2 regions of the Luteimonas sp. gir genome follow, and region 2 is predicted to be linked to the other one. Evidence: predicted binding sites of a transcription regulator. Region 2 holds the regulator's gene; the other holds the start of a gene.
What was found. Region 2 encodes FliA, which starts transcription of late flagellar genes. Its sites were predicted from a motif close to TAAAGTTTNNCNNNCNNNGGCCGATAA; they were not measured.
Positions count from the first base shown of each region.

Region 1: the regulator FliA is predicted to act here: its motif matches at 1,161-1,187, upstream of WAF18_RS10585 (methyl-accepting chemotaxis protein).

Region 1 is NZ_JBBAXQ010000007.1:43,904-49,711, reverse strand. Features, by position in the region: gene WAF18_RS10595 (AarF/UbiB family protein) at 1-474, opposite strand, end outside; gene WAF18_RS10590 (CinA family protein) at 474-938, opposite strand; gene WAF18_RS10585 (methyl-accepting chemotaxis protein) at 1,227-2,981, shown strand; gene mutS (DNA mismatch repair protein MutS) at 3,687-5,808, shown strand, end outside.
Region 2 is NZ_JBBAXQ010000008.1:157,207-163,014, forward strand. Features, by position in the region: gene flhA (flagellar biosynthesis protein FlhA) at 1-928, shown strand, start outside; gene flhF (flagellar biosynthesis protein FlhF) at 1,099-2,640, shown strand; gene WAF18_RS11915 (MinD/ParA family protein) at 2,627-3,478, shown strand; gene WAF18_RS11920 (RNA polymerase sigma factor FliA) at 3,475-4,230, shown strand; gene WAF18_RS11925 (chemotaxis response regulator CheY) at 4,253-4,645, shown strand; gene WAF18_RS11930 (protein phosphatase CheZ) at 4,642-5,259, shown strand; partial or broken gene WAF18_RS11935 (Hpt domain-containing protein) at 5,263-5,808, shown strand, end outside.

The DNA.
Region 1 (5,808 bases), on a different contig from region 2:
CCGCACCTTCAGCACCACCGGCGTGCCGTCGTGCAGCCAGGCCAGATGCGCCTGCGCGAGCGAGGCGGCGGCGATCGGCTCAGGCTCGAAGCGTGCGAACGCGGTGTCCGGCGCCTCGCCCAGGTCTTCGATCAGCTGGGCATGGATCGCCGCATACGGCACCGGCGGCACCCGGCTCTGAAGCCGGCCCAGTTCTTCGATCCAGTCCGGCGGCAGCAGGTCGACGCGCGTGGCGAGGATCTGCCCAAGCTTGACGAATGTCGGTCCCAGGTCCTGCAGCGCATGGCGGACCCGTTCGGGCTGGGTCATGCGCGCGGTATCGGCCGCGTGGAGATGCAACAGGCGACCGGCACGCTCGAGCGCGCCAGCCATGCCGATGCGCTGCACGACATCGCCGAAGCCATAGCGCACCAGGACCGAGGCAATCTCCTGGATGCGGCCCAGATCGCGGACGGTGGCGAGCGTCTCCCACATCAGTCGAGCGTCGCCTCGAGCCCGCGCAGCGCCGCCGCGACGGTCTGTCGCCGTACCGCCTCACGGTCGCCTTCGAAATGATGGATCTGCGCGCGCGCATAGTCGCCGCGCCGCTTCCACGCGATCCACACCGTGCCGACCGGCTTGTCGTCGCTGCCGCCGCCGGGCCCGGCGATGCCGGTCACCGCGACCGCGATGCTGGCGCCGGAATTGACCAACGCGCCGGACACCATCTCGATTGCGGTTTCGCGGCTGACCGCGCCATGCGTTTCGAGCGTCTGCAGACTGACGCCCAGCAACGCCTGCTTGGCCTCGTAGCTGTACGCCGCCAGGCCGCAATCGAACCAGTCCGAGCAACCGGCGATATCGGTCATCGCCTTGGCGATCCAGCCGCCGGTGCAACTTTCGGCGGTCACCAGGCGATGGTGGCGGTCATGCAGCAGTCCGCCCAGCCTGGCGGCCATCGCCTGCAGTGCCGCGTCGTCGGGGATTGCGCTCATCGTCGTGCTTGCCTGCCCAAAAGCCTGTTTTACCGCATCCACGCAAGCGCGTCGCGCATTCGGGCTTCCGATCCGCTGCCGCATCGGGGGGGCGGCTGACTTGCGAGAACGCTCGACGCCAGGTCCCGATGCCCTGGACGCCGATGAACCGGCATGAACTCAGGATGTGCGCTGCAAATCGGGACATCAAGATCGCCGGTGCCCAGCCGCTACCGGCTGATTCCCCCGGCATACATACAAAGGCGCCCCCCGATGTGGATCAAGAATCGCATGACTCAGGCTCTCTCCGCGGCCGCATCGGCCGAGCTGAACGGCGTGGCCCCTGACTGGCCGAAAGGACCAGACGCAGTCCTGATCCGCGATCTGGCGCGGCAGTTGCGCGCATCGCGGGATGAGACGCAAGCGGCACAAGCCCAGGCGGCCGGGATGGCTGAACGTCTCAAGGAGGCGCTGAGCGTTGTCCAGATGTCCGATCAATCGGCTGCGTGCCTGTGGGGGATTCCATGCCTTGACACGTCCAACCCGGACACCAGGCAAAAGGCCTGGTGGTCTGCCAGCTACACCCGCGCGCTCGGCTACGGCACCAGCGAGGAGCTTCCCGCCACCTTGGACACGTGGATCGACCGCATCCACGAGGCGGACAAAGGACGCGTGACCCAGGACTTCTCCGCGTTCGTGAAACGCGGTGACGGCTCGGCGTTCGAAAGCGAGCATCGTCTACGCATGCGGGACGGGGCCTTCAGCTGGTTCCGGGTCGATGCAAGGGCCATCCCGACGCCGACCGGCGGACGAGCTGTGGCAGGCACACTGCGGGACATCACCCTCCAGCGCGAGCACGATCAATTCCTCGACACGACGTTGATCAGGTTCGAGCTGGGCGCCCAGATGCTCAACGACGGCCTGTGGGACATGAGCGTCATCGCCGGCGATCCGATCAATCCCAACAATGAATTCTGGTGGTCCGATCAGTTCCGCCGTCTGCTCGGCTTTGCGAGCGAAGCCGAGTTCCCCAACGTGCTGGATAGCTGGGCCTCCCGCCTGCACCCGGAAGACAAGGAAAGGTCTCTGAACGCATTCGCAGCCCACCTGAGTGATCGCAGCGGGCGGACCGGCTTCGATATTGAGTACCGTCTTGAACTCAAGAGTGGCGAGTATCGTTGGTTCCGTGCCCGCGGATTGACGAAGCGTGCGAGTGACGGGACGCCGCTTCGAGCGGTCGGGGCGCTGTTGGACATCGAAGCCAACGTGCAGTTGGCCAAGGTTGTGGAATCGCTCACGGCGACGTCGGCGAACCTGGTGTCGAGCAACCGGGATCTCTCGCGACGGACCGAGCAGCAGGCGGCGGCGCTCGAAGAGACCGCAAGCTCGATGGAGGAAATGACGAGCACGGTGCAGCAGAACGCGGAAGGCGCGACGCGCGCAAGCAAACTTGCCAGTGAAGCGGCGGCCTCTGCCGACGGTGGACAGGAGGTGGTTGCCGGCATCGTCGAGGTGATGAAGGACATCGAGGCCTCGGCCGGCAAGATCTCCGACATCATCACCGTGGTCGACGGCATCGCATTTCAGACCAACATTTTGGCGCTCAATGCGGCGGTGGAAGCCGCACGGGCAGGCGAACAGGGGCGCGGCTTCGCCGTCGTAGCCAGTGAGGTGCGTAGCTTGGCGCAGCGCTGCGCCGCTGCCGCCAAGGAAATCAAGGCCTTGATTACCACGTCGGGCGAGCAGGTCGCCCGTGGATCGGCGCAATCGCGGGCAGCGGGCGAGCGCATCAATGGCTTGAAGGGCATGGTCATTCGCCTCGACGAGATCGTGGCAGAAATCGCAGCGGCAAGTGCCGAGCAGAACTCCGGGATTGCGCAGATCAACCACAGTGTCATTCAGATGGACACCATGACGCAGCAGAACGCAGCGCTGGTGGAGGAAATGGCTGCCTCCGTCGAAGAAATGAACGAGCAGGCGCAAGTCCTCGCACAAAGCGTGAAGTCCAGCAGCAATCGGGCTGCGTGAGTCGATCGCGGCAGACCGCTTCGTGCGTTAGTCACCGCCCTCTCACAAGTCACCAACCTGGAGCGCATGACAGTCGATGGCCGAACCCATCGAGCCAGGCGCATCGGCAGCAGAAGCCGCGTGTCGTCGCCTGGAGGGGGCGAACCGCGGCCAGTCCGAATCGACGGGGCGTTGCGCGGCATCCCCTCAGCGGAATGGCCTGGAGCAGGTCATGGCGCGGGACGGGCCCGCGCCGTATGCCGGCAGACCTTCTTTCCTGCTTGCGCCACCTGCCCCAGAGCGCGCGGGGGCACCGGCGTGGACAACCGAGTGCGCCAGGGCTTCCGGGTCACCGCAAGCGCCGGTCGAGCGTCTCCGCCGTTTACGAGGGCGAAAGGACCTTGACGCCCCTCGTCGGCCCAGCCGCGACAGCGCCTCGGTCACGCTCGATTCGCAGCGACGCCTAGCGGAGGGCTTAAACTGGGGCCTTGGCGACGTGGGGCCCTACCTGCGTTGCAACCACCTCATCCCTGGTCGATCCGCTGTCTGTGCGTTGTCACGTCGATTTGATCGCATCCAAGTGAGCGCAGCCGCGCTGGCGCGCAACAGACACGGCCTTGCCGGCTGTGTACCGACCGCTAGATCCTGTAAGGACGTTGCTTGCAAACCGCTGATTCCCATTCGAAATCCTCGTCGACCAAAAGCGCGGCCACGCACACGCCCCTGATGCAGCAGTTCTTCGCCGCCAAGGCGGAGCACCCGGACGTGCTGTTGTTCTTCCGCATGGGCGATTTCTACGAGCTGTTCTACGACGACGCCCGCAAGGCGGCGCGGCTGCTCGACATCACGCTGACCCAGCGCGGCAACTCGGCCGGCGCGCCGATCCCGATGGCCGGGGTGCCGCACCATTCGGCCGAAGGCTATCTGGCGCGGCTGGTCGCGCTCGGCGAGTCAGTGGCGATCTGCGAGCAGATCGGCGATCCGGCCGCGAGCAAGGGGCTGGTCGAGCGCAAGGTGGTGCGCATCGTGACGCCGGGCACGGTGACCGACGAGGCGCTGCTGCAGGAGCGTCGCGACACGCTGCTGATGGCGGTCGCGCGCAATCGCGCCGGCCATTACGGGCTGGCCTGGGCGGATCTGGCCGGCGGGCGCTTCTTGGTCTGCGAATGCGCCAACGAGGACACGCTGGAGGCCGAACTGGCGCGGCTCGACCCGGCCGAACTGCTGGTGCCCGACGAAGACGGCTGGCCTGCGTTCCTGGGCGAGCGCAGCGGCATGCGCCGGCGGCCGCCGTGGCTGTTCGATGCCGATTCGGGCCGCCGCCAGTTGCTGCAGTTCTTCGGCCTGCACGACCTCACCGGCTTCGGCATCGACGACCGGCCGCTGGCGATCGCCGCAGCCGGCGCGTTGCTCGGCTACGTCGAGGAGACCCAGAAGCAGCGGTTGCCGCATCTGACCTCGATCGCGGTGGAAAGCGGCGACGGCGCGATCGCGATGAACGCCGCCACGCGTCGGCATCTCGAACTCGATACCCGCGTCGACGGCGACACCCGCAATACCCTGCTCGGCGTGCTCGACAGCACAGTCACGCCGATGGGCGGGCGCCTGCTGCGCCGCTGGCTGCACCGGCCGCTGCGCGATCGCGGCGTGCTGGGCGAGCGCCTGCACGCGGTCGAGGCGCTGATCGAGGACGGCGCCGATGTCGCGCTGCGCGAGCGCTTCCGTGCGCTCGGCGATCTGGAACGCGTGCTCACACGCATCGCGCTGCGCTCGGCGCGGCCGCGCGACCTGTCCACGCTGCGCGACGGCCTGGCGCTGCTGCCCGACCTGCGCACCACGCTGCAGGCGATCGACTCGCCGCGCCTGCGCGCCTTGCACGACGCCCTCGGCGAGCACGGCGAGCAGGCCCACCTGCTGGCCACGGCCCTGGTCGAGCAGCCGCCGGTGCTCGCGCGCGACGGCGGTGTGTTCGCCGACGACTACGATGCCGAGCTGGCCGAGCTGCGCCGGTTGAGCACCAACGCCGACCAGTTCCTCGTCGATCTGGAAGCGCGCGAGCGCGAGGCCAGCGGCATCGCCACGCTCAAAGTCGGCTACAACCGTGTGCACGGCTACTTCATCGAGATCGGCAAAGCGCACGCGGCCAAGGCGCCGGCGCACTACACGCGGCGGCAGACGCTGACCAATGCCGAGCGCTACATCACCGAGGAACTCAAGCAGTTCGAGGACAAGGTGCTGTCCGCACGCGAGCGCGCGCTCGCCCGCGAACGCCTGCTCTACGAACAGTTACTCGACGCGCTCAATGCCAGCCTCGAGACCCTCAAGCAGTGCGCGGGCGCGCTCAGCGAACTCGACGTGCTCGCCTGTTTCGCCGAACGCGCGCAGGCGCTCGACTGGTCGCGCCCGCAGCTCGACGCGCATCCGGGCGTGCGCATCGAGCGTGGCCGCCATCCGGTGGTCGAGGCGGTGCGGCGCGACCCCTTCGAGCCCAACGACCTGGTGCTCGGCGACGGCCCCGAGTTCGGCGACCGCCGCATGCTGGTCATCACCGGCCCGAACATGGGCGGCAAGAGCACCTACATGCGCCAGAACGCGCTGATCGTGCTGCTCGCGCACATCGGCAGCTTCGTGCCGGCGGCCCGCGCGACGATCGGCCCGATCGACCGAATCCTCACCCGCATCGGCGCTGGCGACGATCTCGCCAAGGGCCAGTCGACCTTCATGGTCGAGATGGCCGAGACCAGCTACATCCTCCACCACGCCACCGACGCATCGCTGGTGCTGATGGACGAGATCGGCCGCGGCACCTCGACCTACGACGGACTCGCGCTGGCCGACGCCTGCGCGC
Region 2 (5,808 bases):
GATGGCGCGGATCAAGGCCGTGCGTCGCAAGCTCACTCAGGACATCGGCTTTCTGATTCCGCCGGTGCACATCCGCGACAACCTCGAACTGTCGCCCACCGCCTACCGGCTGCTTGTCCACGGCGTGCCGGTGGCGACCGCCGAGGTGCATCCCGACCGCCTGCTGGCGCTCGACCCAGGCGGCGCGCTGCAGCCGATCGAGGGCATTCCGGGCAAGGACCCGGCGTTCGGGCTCGACGCACTGTGGATCCTGCCGATCCAGCGCGCCCAGGCCGAAGCCGCGGGTTACACCGTGGTCGATCCGGCGACCGTGGTCGCGACCCACCTCTCGCACCTGGTCCGCGAACAGGCGCCCGAACTGCTCGGGCACGAGGAAGTCCAGCAGTTGCTGGCGACCCTGGCGCGCAGCGCGCCCAAGCTCGCCGAGGACCTCACACCCAAGGCGCTGCCGCTGGCGGTGGTGGTCCGGGTGCTGCAGAACCTGCTGGTCGAGCGTATTCCCGTCCGGCAGCTGCGCCGCATCGCCGAGGCACTGGTCGAGCACGCCGCGCACACCCAGGACCCCGGTCAACTCACCGCCGCGGTCCGCACCGCGCTGGGCCGCTTCATCGTCCAGGAGATCGCCGGCCCGGCGCCCGAGTTGCCGGTCTACACGCTGGCGCCCGCGCTGGAACGGGTCTTGCAGGATTCCGCGCAAGGGACCGGCGCTGCGCTGGAGCCGGGCCTGGCCGAACGTCTGCAGCAGAGCCTGGCCGATTGCGCCGGCCAGCAGGAGGCCAGGAACGAACCGGCAGTGGTGCTGGTCCCCGGCCAGGTCCGCGCCGCGCTCGCGCGTCTGGTCCGGCACAGCGTCCCGACCCTGTCGGTGCTGGCCTACACCGAAGTCCCCGAAGACAAGCGGCTCAAGTTGCTGGGGACGATCAGTTGAAGCGCGGGACTTTGTTGTAGGGACTGGGGACTGGTGAACGCAGGGCCCCGCCACGGAGAACGCACGATGCACGCACGACACCCCAGCGCCCCCCAAGGCCGCCCCGACCGGCGCAGTGCCCTCGCCTGCGCCAGGCCGCATGCCCCATTCCTCATCTCCGGCCGCCGCCCATGAACATCCGCCGTTTCGTCGCCGCCGACATGCGCAGCGCCCTGCAGATGGTGCGGGCCGCGCACGGGCCCGATGCCGTGATCCTGTCCAATCGCCGCACCGACGAGGGCGTGGAGATTGTCGCGGCCAGCAACTACGACGAAAGCGTGGTCCAGCGCGCCCTCGACGAGGCCCAGCGGCGCGAGGCACCGGCCGCCTCGCCTGCCGAGCCGCCGCAGGCGCAGGCCGCCGACGCCCGCGACGACTCGCCCGCCGAACGCTGGCTGCGTGCCTTGGCACCGGCCGAGGCGGCTGCGCCGCCACAGGCGGTGGTCCATGCGGCAGTCGCCGACCCGCCGCCCGCAGCGATCACCGAGGCCCTGCACGCCGAGCTCGCGGACGCCGGCGCCGGATTTCCGTCGTTTGCCGAGCTGCTCGGGCGCCGTCGCTCCGCCGCGGCGACATGGGCCGCCGAAGACGACGGAATTCCGTCGCAGGCGCCGCCCGAACCGCCCGCGCCCGCGCCGGATGTGGCCGCGCCCATCGCGCATACCTCGATGCCGCCGGCCCCGGTCGCCACGCCGCCCGCCCTCGTCGCCGTGCCCGCACCGCCGGCGCCGAGCAGCGACGGCGAGCTGGCGCAGATGCGCGAGGAACTGGCGCAGATGCGGCAGATGATCGAGCGCGAGATGGCGCGCCTGACCGACGAGCGCCTGCGCGGGTCCCCGGCCCGCGGCCAGGTCATGGAACTGATGGAAGACTACGGCTTCGATGCCGGCATCACCCGCGACATCGCCTTGCAGGTGCCGGCCGACACCCCGGCCCACCGCGTCCGCGGCCTGATGCTGGCCTTGCTGTCCAAGCGCCTGCCGATCTGCCCGATCGACCCGCTGGAGGAGGCCGGGGTCATCGCGCTGGTCGGCCCGACCGGCGCCGGCAAGACCACGACCATCGCCAAGCTCGCCGCACGGTACGTCGCCCGCCACCAGGCCCGCGACGTGGCACTGGTGACCACCGACACCGTGCGCGTGGGCGGCCGCGAACAACTGCACAGCTACGGCCGGCAGCTCGGCATCGCGGTGCACGAGGCCGACAGCGAGACCGGGCTGGTCCAGTTGCTGCAGCGCCTGCGCGACTACCGGCTGGTGCTGGTCGACACCGCCGGGCTCAGTCAGCGCGACCGCGCCCTGGCCGGCCAACTGCACTGGCTGCGCGCCGCGCGTCAGATCCGCACCCTGCTCGTGCTGCCCGCCAACACCCATTTCGCCGACCTCGACGAAGTCGTCCGCCGCTTCGAGGGTGCCCGCCCGCAGGGCGCGGTGCTGACCAAGCTCGACGAGACCGGGCGGCTGGGCAGCGTGCTGTCGGTCGCCGTCGATCACGCCCTGCCGCTGACCTGGATCGCCGACGGCCAGCGCATTCCCGACGACCTGCATCGCGCCAATGCCGCCCATCTGGCATTGCGGCTTGAAGATCTCCGCCGCGATGCCGATAAGCCGATCGTCCCCACGCACGATCTCCACGACCCCGACGCCCAGAAGTCCCACCATGCCGTCGCCTGACCTGCCCGCCCCCGCCCCGTTCGCGCCCGTCCGCACCCTCGCCGTCACCGGCGGCAAGGGCGGCGTCGGCAAGACCAACGTGTCGGCCAACCTCGCCATCGCACTGGCCGGCATGGGTCAGCGCACGATGCTGCTCGACGCGGACCTGGGCCTGGCCAATCTGGATGTGCTGCTGGGCCTGTCGCCGCGCTTCACGCTGGCCGACCTCGTGGCCGGGCGCTGCACGCTCGACGAGGCGATCATCGAGGGCCCGGCGGGCGTGCTGATCGTGCCCGCCGCCTCCGGCCGCCGGCACATGGCCGAGCTGCGTCCGATCGAGCATGCCGGCCTGGTCAACGTCTTCAACGAGCTTGAGCGCGAGCTCGATGTGCTGGTGGTCGATACCGCCGCCGGCATCACCGACTCGGTGCTGACCTTCTGCCAGGCCGCGCAGGACGCAGTGGTCGTGGTCTGCGACGAGCCGGCCTCACTCACCGATGCGTATGCACTGATCAAGGTGCTTGCGCGCGAGCGCGGCCTGGACCGGATCCAGGTCGTCGCCAATATGGTACGCAGCCCGCAGGAGGGCCGCGCGCTGTACGACAAGCTGGTGCGCGTGTGTGAGCGCTTCATCGGCGACGTCTCGCTGAACTACCTGGGCGCAGTGCCGCAATGCGAGTGGCTGCGCGCCGCGGTCCAGCGCCAGCAGGCGGTGGTGCGCGCCTACCCGGGCAGCCCGTCGTCGCAAGCGCTGGTGGAGATCGCACGTCGCGTCGCGCGCTGGCAGGCGCCGACCGCGCCGCGTGGCCACGTCGAATTCTTCGTCGATCGCCTGCTGCGCCAGGGAGCGGCCGCATGAACGCCGCCGCCCGCCAGTACCAGGCGGTCCAGCGCGCCAGCGCGCCGGATCCGGTCGTGGTGCATGCCGAATTGGTGCGCCGCATCGCCCATCACATCGCTGCGCGGCTGCCGGCCAGCGTCGAGATCGACGACCTGATCCAGGCCGGCATGATCGGCCTGCTCGAGGCCTCGCGCAGCTACGACGCCGAACAGGGCGCCTCGTTCGAGACCTATGCCTCGATCCGCATCCGCGGCGCGATGATCGACGAGATCCGCCGCGGCGACTGGGTGCCGCGCTCGGTCCATCGCCGTGCACGCGAAGCCGCCGCCGCAATCCGCGAGATCGAGCAGGCCAGCGGCCGCGCCGCCAGCGCCCAGGAGGTCGCGGCCAAGTTGCAGATGCCGCTGGCCGACTATCAACGTCTGCTCGAAGACGCCGCCCGCGGCCAGGTGCTGAGCCTGGACTCGCACGTCGAGGACCACGGCGAGGTCGAGCCGGCCAACCGCGACGGCGGACCGACGCCGCAGGAACACCTGGTACGCAGCGAGTTCGGCCGGGAACTGGCCGCGGCGATCACCCTGCTGCCCGAGCGCGAACAGCTGGTGCTGTCGCTGTACTACGAACAGGAACTCAACCTCAAGGAGATCGGCGCGGTACTGGGCGTGAGCGAATCGCGCGTATGCCAGATCCACGGCCAGGCCGTGGTGCGCCTGCGCGGCCGCCTGTCCGCCTTCGAACTCGCAGATACCGGCATCGGCAACGCCGACTGATGCCCCACCCGTGGAGCCCGCTTTGAACAAGAACATCCGTATCCTCGTGGTCGACGACTTCTCGACGATGCGCCGCATCGTCAAGAATCTGTTGTCGGACCTGGGCTTCAACAACACCGTCGAAGCCGAGGACGGCAACAGCGCGATGGCCGTGCTGCGCCAGGATGCGGTCGACCTGGTCATCACCGACTGGAACATGCCCGGCATGACCGGCATCGAGTTGCTGCGCGCGATCCGCGCCGACCCCAAGTTCCGCGCGCTGCCGGTGATGATGGTCACCGCCGAGGCCAAGCGCGAGCAGATCATCGAGGCGGCGCAGAGCGGCGTGAACGGCTACATCATCAAGCCGTTCACCGCGCAGACGCTGTCGGAGAAGCTTGGCAAGATCTTCGAGCGCCTGGGAGGCGCGGCGTGACCGCCACCGTCGCGGTGACCACCGACCGCAGCCAGCTCGCAGGGCTGCTGCACGACGCGCTCGAAGCGCTCGAACGCGGCGACGAGGCCGGCTGGCGTCGGCAGGTCGACGCACTCGCCGCCGCCCGCGCACGCACCCTGGTCGACGGCCTGGGCCGGCTGGCGCGCGAACTGGCGCAGGCGCTCGACACGCTGCCGGCCGCACCCGCGCAAGGTGGGCTCGACGATGCCTGCGCCCGCCTCGACCACGTGGTGACGATGACCGAGCAGGCCACCCACCGCACGCTCGATCTGATCGAGGACAGCCGCGCGCACGTCGCCCAGTTGCGCGCCGGCACGCTGGACGCCGCGCAGACCGCGACCATCGACGCGCTGCGCGAGAACCTGCGCGAGATGGCGCTGGCGCAGAGCCACCAGGACCTGGGCGGGCAGATCATCCGCCGCGTCGCCGGCATCGTGCGCGGCGTGCACGAAGGCTTCGGCGCCCTCGGGCTGCCGCCCGCCGACGGCGAACAGGACCGTCTGCGGGCCGTCGGCCCGGCCGTTGCCGGGCTCGACACCGGCACCGTCGGCCAGGACGACGCCGACGACCTGCTCTCGCGCCTGGGACTCTGAGCGATGCAGTTCTCGCCCGACATCGCCGCCGATTTCGTGCTCGAGGCACGCGAGCTGCTCGTCGACCTGGGCGGGCAACTGGTCGAACTGGAGCAGTCGCCGGACGACCGCGAACAGCTCAACGCGGTCTTCCGCGCCTTCCACACCCTCAAGGGCGGCGCCGGCTTCCTCGGCGCAACCGCGCTGGTCGAGCTGTGCCATGCCGCGGAGGAAACGCTGGGCGCCGCACGCTCGGGCGCCGCGACCTTGTTGCCGCGGCATTTCGACGCCGCGCAGCAGTCGCTCGACTGGCTGCAGGCGATGGTCGACGCGGTCGAAACCGGCAGCGACGTGCCGCATGCGCCGCCCGAGCTGATTGCCGGATTCGCGCTCGACACCGCCGCCCCCGTTGCACCGGGCCCGGCCGCCCGTGCGGCCCCGACCGTCGCCGCACCGTCTGCCGCGGGCGGCGAGATGATCGACGATGACGAGTTCGAGGCGCTGCTCGACCAGTTGCACGGCAACGCGGCGCCCGGCGCATCGGCCCCGGCGCCCGCACCAGGCCCGAAC